4 regions of the Atlantibacter sp. MEI4A-1023 genome follow, and region 4 is predicted to be linked to each of the others. Evidence: predicted binding sites of a transcription regulator. Region 4 holds the regulator's gene; each other region holds the start of a gene.

Region 1 (5,103 bases), 2.0 Mb from region 4:
TGCTGATGGTGTTCAGCTTGCTTTCAGAGATTTTGTTTTTGTCGCCTTTGTAACCAAACTTCAGGATCAGGCCGTTGAGACCTTCCAGGGTGCCCAGATAGTGGCCGAAGAAGGATTTGAAAATCGCGACCAGCGCAATCAGGGACGCGGCATATTCCAGAACGGTTGCGAACGTCGATTTGGTTCCGCTCATAGAGGCAAAGTGGTTAGCCAGGTAAGACAGCACCGGAATGTTCTGCGCTTTGGCTTCCGCCATGTTGGCCGGAGACAGCGTGAACAGGCAGCTAAAGGCAAAGAACATCACCACGGCAACCATCAACATGCTGGCGCGGGAGATAATCTGGGAGCATTTCTTCTCGGTGTACTCTTTACCGAATTCGCCTTCGTACTCTTCGCGTTTAGACACCACGAAAGAAGAGACAATCGGCGAGAAGTTAAAGGAGAACACCATGATGGATATCCCCAACCATACGGTGACCAGAATACCGTCATGGCCCAGCAGGGAGATATCCGCGACGCTGGCCTGCTCGATCACCGCACCGTTCCAGTAAGGGATCAGCGACAGGGAAATCAGCACCAGGCTGGCGATGAACGGGAATACCAGGAAGCTCATGACTTTCACCATCAGGTCTTTACCAAACCAGATAACGAATGCCATCAGCAGCAGCAGGAACAGCGCTACAAAGCCGCGGTTCAACGGTTCCATGCCAAGCTGGTTAACCCAGAAAGTCATAAAGGTGTTGGTGATGGTTACGCCATAAATCCACAGCAGCGGACAAATCGCGAAGAAGTACAAGAAGGTAATCACCACGCCGCCGGTTTTACCGAAGTGCTCTTCGACGGTTTCGGTGATGTTGCCCGATGGATTACTGCCGGACAGGCACAAGCGAGCCAGCGCGCGGTGGCAATAAAAAGCGATCGGGTAAGCCAGCACTAACATTAATAAAATTGGAATTAAGCCACCGAAACCGGCGCGAATCGGGAAAAATAATACCCCAGCGCCGATTGCCGTACCAAACAGACCGAGTGTCCACGTGGTGTCAGATTTACGCCAGGCGAAGCCCGACGCTTTCTGACCGGTTACAACAGTATTATCCAAACTCATTTGAAGTATCCTGTACAAAAATTATTAGTGAGTGGTTTCAAGACCGGTAATTTGCGATACGCGCGACAGGTCAATATTGCCACCGGAAATAATGCTAACGGTTTTCTTACCCTGGATATAATGATCAAGCTTGCCGCTTAATAATGCAGCGCTGGCTAAAGCCCCTGCCCCTTCAGTGATAATTTTATTTCTCTGGATCAGGTGAACCATACTGGAACGAATCTCTTCTTCGGTGACCAGTACAATATCCGTGACCAGATCTTTAACGATTTCGTACGTTAAAATGCCCGGACGCGCGACATCACAGCCGTCGGCTAACGTTCCGGCATTACGGTGATTGGTAATGTGGCCGGCATAATAAGAAGACGCCATTCCGTGAACGTTTTCTGACTGTACGCCGATAATATTAATGCGCGGGTTGATGGATTTAATTGCCAGCGCCACGCCGGCAATCAGTCCGCCGCCGCCGATTGGCACAATAACGTTATCCACATCGTATAAATCTTCAAGAATTTCAAGGCCAATGGTGCCCTGGCCGGCGATGACTTTTTCGTCATCAAATGGCGGGATAAATAAACGTCCTTCCATTTCCATAATTTCGCTGGCTTTAGCGATAGTTTCGTTAAAGCTATTTCCGTGCAGAATCACTTCCGCAGAATAATCGGTGGTTGCGGCCACTTTTGATTTCGGCGCGCAGGAAGGCATGACCACCTTTCCGTTAATTCCCAGCATGGCGCAAGAAAGAGAAACACCCTGAGCATGGTTGCCTGCTGAGCATGCGACAACACCCTGACGCTTTTCATCTTCAGTTAACGAACTTAATTTATTAAAGGCTCCACGAATTTTAAATGACCCGGTGCGTTGCATGTTTTCAAATTTAAGAAATATTTCTCCCTTGCAACGTTCGCTTAAATAATTGGAACGCGGTTGACCGGTTTTATAGATGCGCCCATTAAGACGGGTGCGGGCTTCCATTATGTCATGGATGGTCAGTGGAAGATTATCGTAGGTTATCATGGTAAATCCTTTCGTAGCCGTCTGATACAGAGTTTTATTTTCAAGACGCGGCGATCCTAAGGTACATCCACCACCATTAATGTGACACACACGTCAAAACGCCCCCGGTCAATGTTTTCGGAGAGTAATTAATTAAGAAAATGCTACGGGGTCGACATTTTAATAATTTCGGATTAATTTAACTAATGCGAATTAAATAAAAATAGTAATACCTCTTTAGGAGCAATATGTTTAAATTTAAATCAAAAGTTAATTCGTGAATTAAATGCAGCGCTTTTAAATAAACTATAAATTACACAGCTTACCAATTATTAACATATTATTTACTTATGGGTTGATTCATGATCATAAGCAGTCTGAATGTTTTTCAGCCAACGTTTTTTCTGCAAGCAAGTTTTGCCGATTTTTACACGTCTTTCCTTGCAGTTAAAAATGAGATTTGCGTCACAAAAAGATTGAATTCACCGGAGTGATGGTTTTATGATCGCCTTACTCCCACCATTTCTTAACCATCGCGATACTTCTCTATGACAAACAACACAGTCTCACGCAAAACCGCGTGGCTGCGGGTGGTTACGCTTGCTGTCGCCGCATTCATCTTTAACACCACCGAGTTTGTGCCGGTGGGTTTACTGTCGGACATCGCCAGCAGCTTTGGTATGCAAAGCGCCCAGGCGGGCATCATGCTGACGATTTACGCCTGGGTGGTGGGGTTGATGTCCCTGCCCTTTATGCTGCTTACCAGCCAGATTGAGCGTCGCAAGCTGTTGATTGCGCTGTTTGTGGTGTTTATCGCCAGCCATATTGTGTCGTTTCTGGCCTGGAATTTTGAAGTACTGGTTATCAGCCGCGTCGGCATTGCGTTCGCTCATGCGATTTTCTGGTCGATTACCGCCTCGCTGGCAATCCGCCTGGCCCCGGCGGGCAAACGCGCCCAGGCGCTAAGCCTGATCGCCACCGGCACCGCGCTGGCATCCGTGCTGGGTATCCCGATTGGCCGCGTGGTCGGGCAGTACTTCGGCTGGCGTACCACCTTCTTCGCCATCGGGATGGGCGCATTAATTACCCTGGTGTGTCTGGCGCGCCTGCTGCCGAAACTGCCGAGCGAGCACTCCGGTTCATTAAAAAGCCTGCCAGTATTGTTCCGCCGTCCGGCGTTAATCAGTATTTATATTCTGACGGTAGTGGTCGTGACCGCGCACTTTACCGCCTACAGCTATATCGAGCCGTTTGTGCAGACCGTGGCGGGGCTGAGCGAAAACTTCGCGACATATATGCTGCTGGTGCTGGGCTTTACCGGCATTATCGGTAGCGTGATTTTCGGCAAACTGGGCAACCAGCACGCCTCGCTGCTGATCGGTATGGCGATAGCCCTGCTGGTGTGCTGCCTGCTTCTGCTGTTGCCCGCCAGTCGTAACACATGGTCGCTGACCGCGCTGTGCGCCTTCTGGGGGGTGGCGATTATGCTGATCGCACTGGGGATGCAGGTGAAAGTGCTGGCACTGGCCCCGGACGCCACCGATGTGGCGATGTCGCTGTTTTCCGGCATTTTTAATATTGGCATCGGCGCGGGCGCGCTGGTCGGCAACCTGGTGAGCATGAATTTTTCAATGGCCTCGGTGGGCTATATCGGCGCGATCCCCGCGCTGGCGGCGCTGGGTTGGGCTGTGATTATTTTCCGCCGCTGGCCGGTGTCGCTGGAAGAACCGCCCCGCCAGGTTAACCCGAACTAAGCGCGCGTTTCATCACGCCCGCCAGCCAGGTGAACCCCGGGTTCCAGGCCAGGCGGGCGCGGATATTCTCCGGCAGTTGCTTACCCTCCGTGATAGCTGGTCACAATCTCAAGCACGCCGTTGATAATGAACTGCACACCCATACAGACCAGCAGAAAGCCCATCAGGCGTGAAATCGCCTCTATCCCGCCTTTGCCGACCACGCGCATTACCGCGCCGGAGCTCCGCAAACTGCCCCAGAGAATAATGCCGATAATGATAAACAGCAGCGGCGGCGCAACGGCGACAATCCAGGCCGGAAACGCATCGGAATGGCGCAGCGTGGAGGCGGAACTGATGATCATTGCAATAGTGCCGGGCCCGGCAGTGCTCGGCATCGCCAGCGGCACAAAGGCGATATTGGTGTCCGGCTCCTGATGGATCTCTTCGGCTTTGCTCTGCACCTCCGGAGCCTCATGGCCTTTAGCCGGCGGGAACAGCATCCGAAAACCGATAAACGCCACAATCAGGCCGCCAGCAATACGCAGACCGGGTATCGAAATGCCGAAGGTATCCATCACCAGCTGACCGGCGTACCACGCCACCAGCATGATGACCACCACGTTAATCGACGTCATCAGCGCCGTGCGGTTGCGCTCGGCGCTGCTCATATGGCCGGATAATCCCAAAAACAGCGCCACGGTGGTGAGCGGGTTTGCCAGCGGTAACAGCACCACCAGTCCAAGCCCCAGAGCCTTAAATAATTCCAGCATATCAATCCTCTTCCTGTGAATGGCAGGCGGAGTATAAGGAGGCCCGCGCCGGGATACCATCATCAAAGCGTAAGGTTTCGTCGCGTTCTTTACAAACCCGGTTTGCTGCCCAATTCCCTTCTGGTGCGAGTAACATTTCGCCATTAAAAGTTTAACTTATGAAACGTTTTAGCAGATCGTGTCATCTTCTTTTCATTCAGTTGACTTATATTTGCCTGGGCAATAATATCTGCCGTGACTAATCTACTTGCCTGGGCAAACACCGTGAATAATCCCGACGATCTGTTTAATAACATCATCCCGCTGGGTCGCCTGATCCATCTGGTGAATCAAAAAAAAGATCGTTTGCTTAATGACTACCTCTCCCCGATGGATATCACCGCCGCGCAGTTCAAAGTGCTGTGTTCCATACGCTGTGGAGGTTCCATTACGCCGGTGGAGCTGAAAAAGGTGCTATCGGTAGATTTAGGCGCCCTGACCCGCATGCTTGACCGCC
Region 2 (5,103 bases), 280 kb from region 4:
TTTTCCAGCATATCCAGGCTGCGGCTGATTTTTTCGCGCTGGCGCAGCAGCTCGGTCTCGGACTGTTGCGCAGCCGGGCGAGCCTGTTCACGTACCGAGACCAGTCCCGCATCCATAATGCCGTCGGCCAGGGCTTCAATCTGGCGTACTTTCAGCGAGGCCATGGGATCACGCGGCAGCAGCGCCGGGGCGATCCCCAACAGCTCCAGATATTCCACAATAATGGGGGAGTTAAACCACACCTCGCCGTCGTCGGTCACCAGCGCCGGGACTTTGCCCAGCGGGTTGTACTGGACGATTTTATTCTGCGCTTCATACGGGGCATCGTTGACGAATTCAAACGTAATCCCTTTCTCAAGCATGATAATTGAAATCTTGCGTACAAACGGGCTGGTGTAGCTACCGACAAGCTTCATGACTGACTCCCTGGATAAACGCCAATAAAGCGATAAGTATGGCGCACTTCAGGCGAAATGGCAGGACGGCAATGCAACTTGCCGTCCCGTTTCCCTGATTAGTGATCGAGATAGAGATAGTGCATCCAGCTGGTCATGCGCAGCAGCACTTTGCGCATCACGGAGACGTGGGTGAAATGCTGCGAGTAGACGGCAACCTGGGCGTAAATGCCGTCCGGTAGCGCATCAATATCTTCACTGGGATCGAGAATAATCGTCGCTATCACCCCGTCGCCGCCGGGGGTAATATTGAGCGTTTGCAGCGTGCCCTGCGACTGATATGCGCCGGTAGGCACAATCGGGCTGATGCCCGCCAGTTTGCCGTGGAATACCTGGCCTGGCAGCGCGTTAAATACCACCTCCGCGTCATCGCCGGGTTGCAGACGCAGCAGCGAGTTCTGACGGAACGCGGCGATAACCTGGCGTTTTTGCTCGGGAATAAACACCATCACCGGGCGCAGCGGCAGGGCCGCCGCATAGGTGCCTGGGCGCACCAGCACCTGGGTGACGTAGCCATTTTCCGGGGCGCGCACTACGGTTTGCGACAGGTTGTAAGTCGCTTCCGCCACCTGGGCACGCAAACTGGCCACCTCTGACTGATCGCCAAACAGCCGGCTGTTGATTTGGCTTTTGATCTGCTGCTGATCGGCCAGCGACGCTTTCAACACCGCTTCCTGGGCCAGATATTGCTGGCGGGCAGTATCAATATCCCGTTCGGAAAATGGGTTGACCTTCGCCTGGCTGCCCCTCAAATAACGCTGATAATCTTTGAAAAATCTATCGCGTTCGGCAGTGGCTTGATCGGTAATCGCCACGGCTTCCTGCAATTGCGATTCCAGTACTTTGGTGGCGTTTTCCGCCGTGACTAAATCGGCCTGCAATTTTTTCAGCCGCGCGGCATAGCGCGTCGGGTCGAGCTTAAACAGCATCTCGCCCTTATTAATCAGCTGGTTTTGTTTTTGCGTCACTTCGATCACCACGCCTGTAACCTGCGGAACAATCGGTATAGAGATCACCGCCTTTTGCGCAGTAAAGGTATAAGGGTGGTTGTAATTCATTAATAAAATTAACGCGCCGACCAAAAATACGCCCCCCAGCGCCGCCGTAGGAATGGTCCATTTATTTACCGGTATTTTGAAAATTTTAAATATCAGCCACGCCAGCGCCACATAGGTGAGGATAATTAGCAGGTCCATAATTATTCACTCGTTTTATTGATTTCTGGAGGGTTCTTCTGACGCGCCAGCTCGTTTTCAAGCACGATAATACGCTGATTTAACGCATCAATTCTTTGGGTATCTTGCATTCCCCACCCGCGTTCTGGGCGATATAGCGTGGCCCATATCCATAAGAAGGGCCAAATAACATGAAGGGTAAAAAGACTGACCCAGCCAGCGACATGAATAGCATCGGCATGCGGGTGATTACGTTTTTTAGCAATTTCATAGGGGATGTCATGAATAATGATGATCCCGTAAAAAATCACCAGAAACACGACCACTAACACGCCAAGTGCAAAATAATTAAGAAACATTGTGGCCTCCATTGGGGAAACCCGCCTTGTCGCCACTGCGCTCATCCGCCGTCGCTTTCGGCAAAATCGTAGAAATGTCCTTAGTGATGGATAACGCTCAGCTTTCAGTGAGCCGATAGCGCTGTTATCGGGCTGTCATGATCTCTTGTTATTAAGTAGCCATTGCAAACCCGTACCGCTTGTTAATTCAATAATAGAATAATTTAGCAACGGGAGTAGCACATCATACCGAAGGATGATCGCCGTGTGCGGAATGTCGCAAAGTTACAGTCTGGCACCACGTCATAGTCAGGTTTGCTGTTGATCACATTCGGTTAAATCCGAGTCAATATTTATTGTGATCACCATCACAAATGAATAACAAACCAACCACGAAATAATGTGATCTTTGTCACATTTAACCCCGTAAAACTGCGCTTTCTTTACCTTTGTTCTTTTTTTACACATGGTATTTGTGATCTTGATCACCTCATATACCTGGCCTACCCCCTTTAAAAGGAGATATAAATCACATTATTTCCCATCAACTGGACAGTTGAACGATTCAGTGCCAGATTTCGCATCACCAGAACATTGAGCCGGCTACCTCTGCCGCCACGTTCACAATAAACCTCGGGCCGCAAGCCTGCGCGTAAACATAAGAAGGGGTGTTTTATGTCATCCGATATCAAGATCAGAGTGCAAAGCTTTGGTCGTTTTCTAAGTAACATGGTAATGCCAAACATCGGCGCATTTATCGCTTGGGGTATTATCACGGCGCTGTTTATTCCCACCGGATGGTTGCCGAACGAAACGTTGGCGAAACTGGTCGGTCCGATGATCACCTACCTGCTGCCGCTGTTGATTGGTTATACCGGTGGCCGTTTGATCGGCGGTGACCGTGGCGGCGTGGTCGGTGCCATCACCACCATGGGCGTGATCGTGGGCGCGGATATGCCGATGTTCCTCGGCGCAATGATTGCTGGCCCTCTGGGTGGCTGGGCGATTAAACATTTCGATAGCTGGGTAGACGGTAAGATCAAATCCGGTTTTGAAATGCTGGTAAACAACTTCTCCGCTGGCATCATCGGTATGATCCTGGCGATTCTGGCATTCCTCGGCATTGGCCCGCTGGTTGAAGCGCTGTCTAAAGTGCTGGCAGCAGGCGTTAACTTCATGGTTGTCCATGATATGTTGCCGCTGGCGTCCATCTTCGTTGAACCGGCCAAAATTCTGTTCCTGAACAACGCGATTAACCACGGTATCTTCTCGCCGCTGGGTATTCAGCAGTCTCATGAACTCGGCAAGTCTATTTTCTTCCTGATTGAAGCTAACCCAGGCCCGGGTATGGGTATCCTGCTGGCGTACATGTTCTTCGGTCGTGGCAGCGCCAAGCAGTCTGCGGGCGGTGCGGCAATCATCCACTTCCTGGGGGGTATCCACGAAATTTACTTCCCGTATGTGCTGATGAACCCGCGTCTGCTGATCGCCGTTATCCTCGGCGGTATGACTGGCGTGTTCTGCCTGAGCGTTCTGGGTGGTGGTCTGGTTTCTCCGGCTTCTCCGGGTTCTATCCTGGCGGTGCTGGCCATGACGCCGAAAGGTGCCTACTTCGCTAACCTGGTGTCTATCTTCGCTGCAATGGGTGTCTCCTTCGTGATCGCCGCTATCCTGCTGAAAACCAGCAAAGTGAAAGAAGAAGACGATATCGAAGCCGCAACCCGCCGCATGCAGGATATGAAAGCGCAGTCCAAAGGCGCGGCGACTCCGCTGTCTGCGGGCGAAGTGACCAACGACCTGAGCCACGTGCGTAAAATTATCGTGGCCTGTGATGCCGGTATGGGATCCAGCGCCATGGGTGCAGGCGTACTGCGTAAGAAAGTTCAGGATGCGGGTTTGACCAACATCTCCGTGACCAACAGCGCCATCAACAGCCTGCCGTCTGATGTGGATGTGGTCATTACCCACCGCGATCTGACCGAGCGTGCTATGCGCCAGGCACCGCAGGCCCAGCACATTTCGCTGACCAACTTCCTGGACAGCGGCCTGTACACCAGCCTGACCGAACGTCTGGTTGCCGCGCAGCGTCACACTGACAACGAAGCAAAAGTGCGCACCAGCCTGCAGGACAGCTTCGACGCCAACGACACCCACCTGTTTAAGCTGGGCGCGGAAAACATCTTCCTGGGCCGCACCGCGAGCAGCAAAGAAGAAGCCATTATTTTTGCTGGCGAGCAACTGGTAAAAGGCGGCTACGTACAGCCGGAATACGTGGATGCGATGCTGGAGCGTGAAAAACTGACCCCGACCTATCTGGGTGAGTCCATCGCGGTTCCGCACGGCACTGTGGAAGCGAAAGACCGCGTACTGAAAACCGGCGTTGTCTTCTGCCAGTACCCGCAAGGCGTGCGTTTCGGCGAAGAAGCGGACGATATTGCCCGTCTGGTTATCGGTATTGCGGCCCGCAACAACGAGCATATCCAGGTCATCACCAGCCTGACCAATGCGCTGGATGATGAAACCGTGATTGAGCGCCTGGCGAACACCACCAGCGTTCAGGAAGTTCTTGACCTGTTAAGCGGTAAGAAAGCGTAACTCCTTTCCCTCTCCCTTCACGGGAGAGGGTTTGGGTGAGGGGCACGACGTTCGGCTCTTCACCCCAACCCTCTCGGGTGATTCATATTTAGGAAGGTTCAGACAATGAAAGCATTACATTTTGGCGCAGGTAATATTGGACGTGGCTTCATCGGCAAACTGCTCGCGGACGCGGGTATCAGCCTCACTTTCGCCGATGTAAACCAGACCGTGCTGGATGCGTTGAACGCGCGTCACAGCTACCAAGTACACGTGGTCGGCGAAAATGAGCAAGTCGCTACGGTATCCGGCGTGAACGCGGTCAGCAGCATTGGCGACGACGTGGTCACCTTAATTTCTGAAGTCGATTTAGTCACCACGGCGGTCGGGCCGGTAGTGTTAGAGCGTATCGCGCCTGCCATCGCGAAAGGCCTGATTATGCGCAGAGCCAACGGCAACACCGCTCCGCTGAACATCATCGCCTGTGAAAACATGGTGCGCGGCACCAGCCAGTTGAAGGGCCACGTAATGGCGGCGCTGGCGGCAGACGATCAGGAATGG
Region 3 (5,103 bases), 2.0 Mb from region 4:
GCTGGGCGGGATGATTGGCGACCAGGTACTCTATTTGCTGGGACGGCGCTATGGCGCGAAGTTGCTCAAACGTTTTAATAAACATCAGGATAAAATCGCCTCTGCGCAGAAGCTGATTGCCCGCCATCCGCTATTGTTTGTGCCCGGATGCCGGTTTATGTACGGTTTTCGCATTATTGGGCCGCTGCTGATCGGGGCCAGCCACGTGCCGCCAAAGGTGTTTCTGCCGCTGAATATTATCGGCGCGCTGGTCTGGGCGGCGCTGTTTACCACCCTGGGGTATGTGGGGGGCGAAGTGATTGCGCCGTGGCTACACTCCCTCGACCAGCACCTGAAACACTGGATTTGGCTGGCGCTGGCCGTGGGATGCGTGGCGCTACTGCGCTACGGCTTTAAACGCCGCCAGCGTAAAAAGCCTCACTCCTGAGGTTTAAACTGCGGGTTGGCGAGCATAAAACCACCGTCAACGATAAACGACTGGCCGGTGGCATAAGCCGCCTGCTCTGAACACAGCCAGGCCACCAGGCTTGCGATCTCTTCCGTGCGTCCCGGACGCGCCAGCGGCACCGTCGGCAGCGAGCCGGGTTTCACGTCTTCTTCATCCATATCATTCATCGGCGTGGCGATGGCGCCAGGCGCAACGGAATTCACCAGAATGCCGTGGCTCACCAGTTCCAGCGCCATTGATTTCGTCAGGCCGCCGAGGGCATGTTTTGCAGCCGTGTAAGCGCTGGCTTCGGGCAACGGCGTATGCTCATGAACCGACGTGATATTGACGATGCGCCCGCCCTCCCCCTGTTTCACCATCGCACGCGCGGCGATTTGCGAACACAAAAACGCGCCATCCACGTCCACGGTAAACACGTTGCGCCAGTCTTCAAACGGCATATCCAGGAATGCTGCTTTTGACATCGCCCCCGCATTGTTCACCAGCACGTCAATGCGCCCGAAACGGTCGATCAGTTCCTGAATGGCGTTCGCGCCGTCAGGTAAATGGCTTAAATCAAGCTGGACCATTTCCACGTTGCGGCCAAACGATCGCACCTGTTCGGCGGTCTCTTTGGCACCCTTGTCGTCGCTATGCCAGGTAATACCGATGTCGAAACCTTGCTGTGCCAGTAATTCCGCACATTTCTTGCCGATGCCGGAATCGGAAGCGGTCACTATTGCAACTCGTTGGGTCATGGGTCGTCCTCTCTGGATGCGAAGAAAGGATAAGTATAGAAAAGGAACAGGAGAGCAGCGTAAGCAAGGGTAAAGCCCGGTTTCTCGGCGGCGAAGCGGGAACCGCCTCGCCACTTTCTCAATCTTTCCTATACTCAGTTACGGATGTACTGGTTAACAAACAGAGGGAAAGAGATGAAAATTATTCTATGGGCGGTTTTGATTATCTTTTTGATTGGGCTGTTGGTGGTTACGGGTGTGTTTAAGGCGATTTTCTAAATCGTGATGCTATCCACGGGGTACGCCTGCCGGGCGTACCCGTCAATCGCCGCGGCAATCGACGGCGAATCCGTTAAGGTACGGATAGTGGTAAATAGTTCAGCCGCCTGCGGATAGGCTTTTCGTAAATAACCCAGCCACTGCTTAATGCGCGCCACATGGTACATGCCGGTGTCGCCCTGCTTCTCAAGCTGAGTGTATTTTTGCAGTAATTCAACCACCTCCGGCCAGGCCATCGGCGCTTCGTTGTATTTTACGACCCGGCTTAAATTCGGCACGTTCAGCGCGCCGCGCCCGACCATAACCGCGTCACAACCCGTGGCCTGCAAACACGCCTGACCGCTCTCCCAGTCCCAGATTTCGCCATTGGCGATCACCGGAATCGACAGGCGTTGGCGAATTTCGCCAATTGCCGCCCAGTTGATGCGCTCGGCTTTATAACCATCCTCTTTGGTGCGGCCATGCACAACCAGTTCGGTAGCGCCCGCCTGCTGCACCGCATCGGCGATGTCGAACTGGCGGGCGTCGCTGTCCCAGCCGAGGCGTACTTTCACCGTCACCGGTAAGTTTGCCGGGACCGCTTCACGCATCGCCTTCGCGCCGCGATAAATCAGATCGGGATCTTTGAGCAATGTCGCCCCGCCGCCGCTGCCGTTAACCAGCTTTGAGGGGCAGCCGCAGTTGAGGTCCACGCCCCAGGAGCCCAGCTCCACCGCGCGGGCGGCATTTTCCGCCAGCCACTGCGGGTGCTGGCCTAAAAGTTGAATGCGCACTAACGTGCCCGACGGGGTGCGGCTCTGGTGATGCAGTTCCGGGCAGAGTTTATAGAAGGATTTTGCTGGCAGCAGGTTATCCACCACGCGCAGGAATTCCGTGACGCACAGATCGTAATCGTTCACGTCCGTTAACAGTTCACGTACCAGGGAATCCAGTACGCCTTCCATTGGCGCCAGTAATACACGCATAGCCGACCTCAGTAAAAAAGAGGCGCTATGGTAGCGCCTGGCGACAAGAAGGGAAATGCATTTTACGCGATGCCATTGAGCCCGCCCGCTCCGCCGGGTATGCTGGCAAAAAATATAAAAATGCTGCACCTGCACCTCCCTCTTTTATCCCCTAAATAATTCAAGTTGCAGGACAAAGCCTGAAGGGCTTTGAACAGCGCTTGCGCTGGCCCCGAAGGGGCGAAGCCGAAGGCTGAGTCACGCGTCGACGCAGCGAATCCCCAGGCGCTTACATCAGTAAGTGACTGGGGTGAGCGAGTCAAGCCAACGCATCTGCAACGTGAAGAATGACGGGGTTAATACCTGACAAGGCTTGCAACTGTGCACGCCAGGCATACTTTTGATGCCATAAAATCATGATGTGATCTGTAGCACACAATTTTCTTTAATTGTATGATGAATGCATTCCAACAAGGTTATTGATATGAGCACTATGCTGACCACAATCTGGCACTTTGTCCGTGCGTTTATCCTGATTTATGCCTGTTTGTATGCGGGTATCGCCCTGGCGGCGCTGCTGCCTATCACCATTCCCGGCAGCATTATCGGGATGCTGATTATGTTTATCCTGCTGTCGCTCCAGATCCTCCCGTCGAAATGGGTCAAACCCGGCTGCAACGTGCTGATTCGCTATATGGCGCTGCTGTTTGTGCCGGTGGGGATTGGCGTAATGCAGTATGTCGATGTGCTGAAAGCGCAGTTCGGCCCGGTGGTGGTGTCGTGCTTTATCAGTACCCTGGTGGTGTTTCTGGTGGTGAGCTGGAGTTCACATCTGGTGCACGGCCAGCGCAAAGTCATCGGCCAGCAGGAGCCTAAACAATGATTGAGCATATCTGGTGGTCGCTGCCGTTAACCCTGGTGGTATTTTTCGCGGCCCGTAAGCTGGCGGCAAAATTAAAAACTCCGTTGCTGAACCCGTTACTGGTATCGATGGTAGTAATTATCCCGCTGTTGGTGTTCACCCATACGCCTTACGATCACTATTTCCAGGGCAGCAAAATCCTCAATGACCTGCTGCAACCCGCCGTGGTGGCGCTGGCGTTTCCACTGTATGAGCAACTTCACCAGATCCGCGCGCGCTGGAAATCGATCATCACCATCTGCTTTATCGGCAGTATGGTAGCGATGTTAACCGGCACCTCCGTGGCGCTGCTGATGGGCGCATCCCCGGAAATCGCCGCATCAGTGTTGCCGAAATCCGTCACCACGCCGATTGCGATGGCGGTGGGCGGCAGCCTCGGTGGCATTCCAGCTATCAGCGCGGTGTGCGTGATTTTCGTCGGGATTTTGGGCGCGGTCTTTGGCCACAGCCTGCTGAATATCATGCGCATTCGCACCAAATCGGCGCGCGGCCTGGCGATGGGCACCGCCTCGCACGCCCTGGGCACCGCCCGCTGCGCGGAGCTGGACTATCAGGAAGGCGCGTTTAGTTCGTTGGCGCTGGTGATTTGCGGGATTATCACTTCACTCATTGCCCCGTTTTTATTCCCGGTGATCCTGGCGTTCTGGTCGTAAAATTTGCGAGATGTCGCGCAAATTTGTATGAAAGAATTTTCGTTGCATAAATAACGAGATATATGTCACATATCAAGCCTCTCTGGCTCCGTAAACTACGGATCCAGTAACCGATATAAAGAGGCGTTGCCATGCATTCACGATTTCATACTGCCTTTGCCGGGCTTTCTCAGCCTCTGCAAACCGCGCTTGCTTCCCTGCTGGATGACGAACATTTTCCGGCGATGCTGACTGCCGAACAGTCTCAGCAGATCCAACGTCAGTGCGGGCTCAACGAAGACGAACTGGCGTTCGCTTTACTGCCGCTCGCGGCAGCGTACGCCGAAACCCCTATCTCCCATTTTAACGTTGGGGCTATTGCACGCGGCGTTAGCGGAAATTTATGGTTTGGCGCGAACATGGAATACCCGGGCATCGCGCTGCAACAGACTATCCACGCCGAACAAAGCGCCATTACTCACGCCTGGATGAGCGGCGAAACCGGTCTGCGGGCGATTACCGTTAACTACACCCCATGCGGACACTGCCGCCAATTTATGAATGAACTGAACAGCGGCCTCGATTTGCATATCCATTTACCTGGTCGCGCCGCCGCCAGGCTGAAAGACTATCTGCCAGACGCTTTCGGCCCGCGCGATCTGGATATCAAAACCACCATTTTCGACGCGGAAGACCACGGCTTTGCGGTAGAAGGCGATGCGTTGAGCCAACAGGCGATTAAAGCGGCCAACCGCAGCCACGCGCCCTACACCCAGTCGCCCTGTGGCCTGGCGATGGAATTGCGCGACGGCACTATCCTCACCGGCAGCTACGCTGAAAACGCGGCATTCAATCCTTCCCTGCCGCCGTTACAGGCCGCGCTGAACCTGGTGATCCTCAAGGGTTATGGCTTTGCGGATATCCAGCGCGCCATTCTTGCTGAACTGCCGAATGGCAATATCAGCCAGTGGGCACCGACGGTTTCAACTCTTAACGGTCTGGGCTGCCACAATGTCGATCGGGTGCTGCTGGCCTGACGCGTAACGCCACACCGTGCGGAATGCTTAATTTTAATCCACCCGCACGGTGAGCGGTTGCGCTCGCCTGGCGGGTAAAGTAGCCTTGATGGCAATTTTCCTGTTCCGAGCCACCTGAATGTTGA
Region 4 (5,103 bases):
ACCGCTCGCTGAACAATAAAAACCACTGGCGGCTGATCAGACCGCCAGAACTCATTCGCCTTGCACGGGTCTTATTTGCACGTCGCTACCCTAAGGAGTTGTTCCGCTATGTCTGCCCAACATCCGATCATCGCCGTTACCGGCTCCAGCGGGGCCGGGACCACCACCACCAGCCTCGCTTTTCGTAAGATTTTCGCCCAGCTCAACCTGCATGCCGCCGAAGTGGAAGGGGACAGCTTTCATCGCTATACCCGCCCTGAAATGGATATGGCGATCCGCAAAGCGCGCGACGTGGGCAGGCACATCAGCTATTTCGGGCCGGAGGCCAACGACTTTGGCCTGCTGGAACAGACTTTTAATCAGTACGGGCAAACCGGTACCGGGCAATCGCGTAAATATCTGCATACCTATGACGAAGCCGTACCCTGGAACCAGGTACCGGGTACTTTTACCCCCTGGCAACCGTTGCCCGAACCCACGGACGTGCTGTTTTACGAAGGGTTGCATGGCGGCGTGGTGACGCCCCATCATGATGTCGCGCGCCATGTGGATTTGCTGGTGGGCGTGGTGCCGATCGTCAACCTGGAATGGATCCAGAAGCTCATCCGTGACACCGGCGAACGCGGGCACTCCCGGGAAGCGGTGATGGATTCGGTCGTGCGTTCGATGGAAGACTACATCAACTTCATCACGCCGCAGTTCTCGCGTACCCATATTAACTTCCAGCGTGTCCCCACCGTTGACACATCAAACCCGTTTGCCGCGAAGGCAATTCCCTCGCTGGATGAGAGCCTGGTGGTGATTCACTTCAGGAACCTGGAAGGGATAGATTTCCCCTGGCTGCTGGCCATGTTGCAGGGCTCATTCATTTCCCACATCAATACATTAGTGGTGCCAGGCGGGAAAATGGGGTTGGCGATGGAGCTGATCATGCTGCCGCTGGTAAAAAGAATCATGGAAGGGCGAAAAATTTAAGGCGGCAACGCCGCCTTATTAAGCACTTATCCTTCAATCACTTCGTAGGAATGGGTGACGTTCACCGCTTTTTCCAGCATCAAGGCAACTGAACAATATTTCTCTGCCGACAGATCCACCGCACGGGAAACCGCCGCGTCTTTTAACGCTTTACCGGTCACGATGAAATGCAGGTTGATGTGGGTAAAGTAGCGCGGCGCTTCTTCACGGCGCTCGGAGGTCAATTTCACCTCGCAGTCGGTGATGTCATGACGTCCTTTCTGAAGGATCGACACCACATCAATGGCGCTGCAACCGCCCGCCGCCATTAATACCATTTCCATCGGGCTGGGCGCTTTGTCACCGGAGTTGCCGTCCATTAAAACCTGGTGTCCGGAAGCGGACTCACCGAGAAAAGTTAACCCTTCTACCCACTTCACTCTTGCCTGCATTTTGGTTACTCCAGTGTTTCAAAATTACTGACAGATTACGCGGCTGTAACAAAACGCGCAACGGATGAGAGCCAGGTCAAGCTGAAACGAGACAATAGGAGACACTCACGTAAAGCTATGCTAAAACAGTCGGATGCTACAGCGATACATTGATGTAATGCATGTGTGCATACGACCACACCTATTACAGGCCACAGGACGTTAAAGGCCCCTTCTCCGGCCAGGAGAAGAGACGATTGCAAAAACCCAGAGGGTTATTATTGTTGCTCTCTGGAGTCAGCTTAAAACAGAGGATAACCGCGCATGGTGCTTGGCAAACCGCAAACAGACCCGACTCTCGAATGGTTCTTGTCTCATTGCCATATTCATAAGTACCCATCGAAGAGCACGCTGATTCACCAGGGTGAAAAGGCGGAAACGTTGTATTACATCGTTAAAGGCTCCGTGGCAGTGCTGATTAAAGATGAAGAGGGCAAGGAAATGATCCTCTCTTATCTGAATCAGGGCGATTTCATCGGCGAACTGGGATTGTTCGAAGAAGGTCAGGAACGCAGTGCCTGGGTTCGCGCCAAAACGGCGTGTGAAGTGGCAGAAATCTCTTATAAAAAATTCCGTCAGCTAATTCAGGTTAACCCTGACATCCTGATGCGTCTTTCTTCGCAGATGGCGCGCCGTCTGCAAGTGACGTCAGAGAAAGTGGGCAACCTCGCCTTCCTTGATGTGACTGGCCGCATTGCACAAACGCTGCTGAATCTGGCTAAACAGCCGGATGCCATGACCCACCCGGATGGTATGCAGATCAAAATTACCCGTCAGGAGATCGGCCAGATCGTCGGCTGCTCCCGCGAAACCGTTGGCCGCATTTTGAAAATGCTTGAAGATCAAAACCTGATCTCCGCCCACGGTAAGACCATTGTGGTTTACGGTACCCGCTAAACCCTGCGAAACGGCGTGGCTACACGCCGTTTCATCCGATCTCACCCATGTGGCGACGCCTGATCTACCACCCCGAAATCAACTACGCACTTCGTCAAACCTTGGTGTTGTGTTTGCCTGTGGCGGTGGGTCTGGTTCTGGGCCATCTGCAACAAGGCCTCCTTTTTTCCCTCGTTCCCGCCTGCTGCAACATCGCTGGCCTGGACACCCCGCACAAGCGCTTCTTTAAACGCCTGGTTATCGGCGGGTCGCTGTTTGCCCTTAGCAGCCTCGCGGTGCAGTTATTACTGCTTAATTCCGTGCCGCTGCCGTTGGCGCTCTCCGGGCTGGCACTGATCCTGGGCGTCACGGCGGAAATCAGTCCGCTTCATGCTCGCCTGCTCCCGGCGTCGCTTATTGCAGCGATATTCACACTCAGCCTGGCGGGCTCTATGCCGATGTGGGAACCGCTGCTGCTGTATGCCCTGGGCACGCTATGGTACGGGTTATTTAACTGGTTCTGGTTCTGGGTGTGGCGCGAACAGCCGCTGCGCGAAACCCTGAGCCTGCTGTACCGTCAGTTGGCGGAATATTGTGAAGCCAAATACAGCCTGCTGACCCAGCATACCGATCCGCAAAGCGCGCTGCCGCCGCTGCTGGCGCGCCAGCAAAAAACCGTCGACCTGATTACCCAGTGTTATCAGCAGCTACACATGCTGTCGACCGGTAAGCATCACGGCTATAAACGCCTGCTGCGCACTTTTCAGATCGCGCTGGATTTGCAGGAGCATATTTCCGTCAGCCTGCATCAGCCCGAAGAGGTGCAGAAGCTGGTGCGCGAAAGCCACGCCGAGGCGGTGATCCGCTGGAATGCCCAGACGGTGGCGGCCCGCCTGCGGGAACGCGCCGACGATATCCTGTATCACCGTTATCCGAAGCGCTTTGAAATGGATAAGCAGATTGGCGCGCTGGAAAAAATTGCCCGCCAGCACCCCGATAACCCGGTGGGACAGTTCTGCGAATACCATTTCAGCCGTATCGCCAGAGTGCTGAAATCCCAGCGTCCACTGTATTCGCGCGATCTGATGGAAGATAAGCAGCGCCGCCTGCCCGTGCTGCGCGCATTGAAAAGCTATCTGTCGTTGAAGTCCACCGCCCTGCGCAGCTCCGCCCGTATTGCGGTGATGCTGAGTATTGCCAGCCTGGTGGGTAGCGCCCTGCACCTACCGAAACCCTACTGGATTTTAATGACCGTGATGTTCGTGACCCAGAACGGCTATGGTGCCACGCGGGTGCGCATTCTCCACCGAGCGGGCGGCACCATGGCCGGGCTTATCATCGCCGGGATCACCCTGCACTATCACGTTGCCGATGGTTACACCCTGCTGGCGATGCTGGTCATCACCATCGTGAGCTATCTCATCATCCGCAAAAATTACGGCTGGGCGACGATCGGCTTTACCGTCACGGCGGTGTATAGCCTGCAACTGCTCTCCCTGAGCGGGGAGCAGTATATTCTGCCGAGGCTGATTGATACCTTGATTGGCTGCCTGATCGCCTTTGGCGGCATGGTGTGGTTGTGGCCCCAGTGGCAAAGCGGCCTGCTGCGTAAAAACGCCCACGATGCGCTGGAGGCGGACCAGAAAGCGATACGCTTGATCCTCAGCGACGACCCGCAGCCGACGCCGCTGGCCTGGCAGCGAATGCTGGTCAACCAGGCGCATAACGCGTTATACAACTCGCTGAACCAGGCAATGCAGGAACCGGGATTCAATAGCCACTATCTGGAAGAGATGAAGCTGTGGGTGACCCACAGCCAGTTTATCGTCGAGCACATTAATGCCATGACCACCATGGCGCGAGAACACACCATGCTGACGCCGGACCTGGCGCAGCGCTATTTGCAGTCCTGCGAAATTGCGCTCCAGCGCTGCCAGCAGCGGCTGGAATATGACGAGCCGGGGGAAACCAAAGACGCGGTGATCCTGGATATGCCGGAAGCCCTGTCCCAGGGACCGTTAAGCGTGCTGGAACAGCATCTCCAGCGGATACTCGGCCACCTCGATACCATGCACACCATTTCGTCTGTAGCATGGCGTCAGCGGCCGCATCATGGGATCTGGCTAAACCGGCGGCTAAATAATCCGAAAGCGGTTAACGACTGACTTTCGCAACGGCCTGCGCGAAGCGCGTCATGCCTTCATCGATATCGGCACTATCAACCACCAGCGATGGCGCGAAGCGCATCACATCCGGGCCAGCGTTCAGCACCATCACGCCCGCTTCTGCCGCCGCGTGCAAAAACTCACGCGCACGGCCTTTGTACTGCGGTTTAAGCTCGGCGCCAATCAGTAGCCCCATGCCGCGAATGTCGCTGAACACGTCGTACTGCGCGTCGATCTGCTCAAAATGCTTCACGAACTGGGCACGTTTTTGGTTCACGCCAGCCAGTACATCCGGGGTGTTGATGATATCGAACGCCGCGCCGGCTACCGCACAGGCTAACGGGTTGCCGCCGTAGGTAGAGCCGTGGGAGCCCACATGGAACACCGAGGCGATATCCTGAGTGGTCAACATTGCGCTGATCGGGAAACCGCCGCCCAGGGCTTTGGCGCTGGTGAGGATATCCGGCGTCACGCCGTAATGCATATAAGCGAACAGATCGCCGGTACGGCCCATGCCGCACTGCACTTCATCAAACACCAACAGCGCCTGATGTTTGTCGCACAGCTCGCGCAGGCCCTGTAAGAATTCCGGGGTCGCCGCCGTCACGCCGCCTTCG

Evidence for each region. Region 4 encodes CRP, which controls carbon source genes, mostly activating them, when cyclic AMP is high. Its sites were predicted from a motif close to ATGTGANNNNNNTCACAT; they were not measured.
Region 1: the regulator CRP is predicted to act here: its motif matches at 2,555-2,572, upstream of ACVV26_RS11670 (sugar transporter).
Region 2: the regulator CRP is predicted to act here: its motif matches at 2,369-2,386, upstream of ACVV26_RS00540 (PTS mannitol transporter subunit IICBA).
Region 3: the regulator CRP is predicted to act here: its motif matches at 2,807-2,824, upstream of ACVV26_RS14705 (CidA/LrgA family protein).

What each region holds. Positions count from the first base shown of each region.
Region 1 covers NZ_CM149568.1:2,424,039-2,429,141, forward strand. The annotation lists gene tdcC (threonine/serine transporter TdcC) at 1-1,105, opposite strand, end outside; gene tdcB (bifunctional threonine ammonia-lyase/L-serine ammonia-lyase TdcB) at 1,130-2,122, opposite strand; gene ACVV26_RS11670 (sugar transporter) at 2,650-3,855, shown strand; gene ACVV26_RS11675 (MarC family NAAT transporter) at 3,936-4,607, opposite strand; gene marR (multiple antibiotic resistance transcriptional regulator MarR) at 4,872-5,103, shown strand, end outside.
Region 2 covers NZ_CM149568.1:103,869-108,971, reverse strand. The annotation lists gene ACVV26_RS00555 (glutathione S-transferase) at 1-416, opposite strand, end outside; gene ACVV26_RS00550 (HlyD family secretion protein) at 515-1,651, opposite strand; gene ACVV26_RS00545 (DUF3302 domain-containing protein) at 1,654-1,989, opposite strand; gene ACVV26_RS00540 (PTS mannitol transporter subunit IICBA) at 2,644-4,563, shown strand; gene mtlD (mannitol-1-phosphate 5-dehydrogenase) at 4,669-5,103, shown strand, end outside.
Region 3 covers NZ_CM149568.1:3,067,837-3,072,939, forward strand. The annotation lists gene ACVV26_RS14685 (DedA family protein) at 1-427, shown strand, start outside; gene ACVV26_RS14690 (SDR family oxidoreductase) at 418-1,185, opposite strand; gene yohP (small membrane protein YohP) at 1,360-1,443, shown strand; gene dusC (tRNA dihydrouridine(16) synthase DusC) at 1,440-2,408, opposite strand; gene ACVV26_RS14705 (CidA/LrgA family protein) at 2,872-3,270, shown strand; gene ACVV26_RS14710 (CidB/LrgB family autolysis modulator) at 3,267-3,962, shown strand; gene cdd (cytidine deaminase) at 4,094-4,978, shown strand; gene sanA (outer membrane permeability protein SanA) at 5,097-5,103, shown strand, end outside.
Region 4 covers NZ_CM149568.1:387,730-392,832, reverse strand. The annotation lists gene ACVV26_RS01825 (phosphoribulokinase) at 109-975, shown strand; gene ACVV26_RS01820 (OsmC family protein) at 1,002-1,406, opposite strand; gene crp (cAMP-activated global transcriptional regulator CRP) at 1,710-2,342, shown strand; gene ACVV26_RS01810 (YccS/YhfK family putative transporter) at 2,390-4,486, shown strand; gene argD (bifunctional acetylornithine/succinyldiaminopimelate transaminase) at 4,476-5,103, opposite strand, start outside.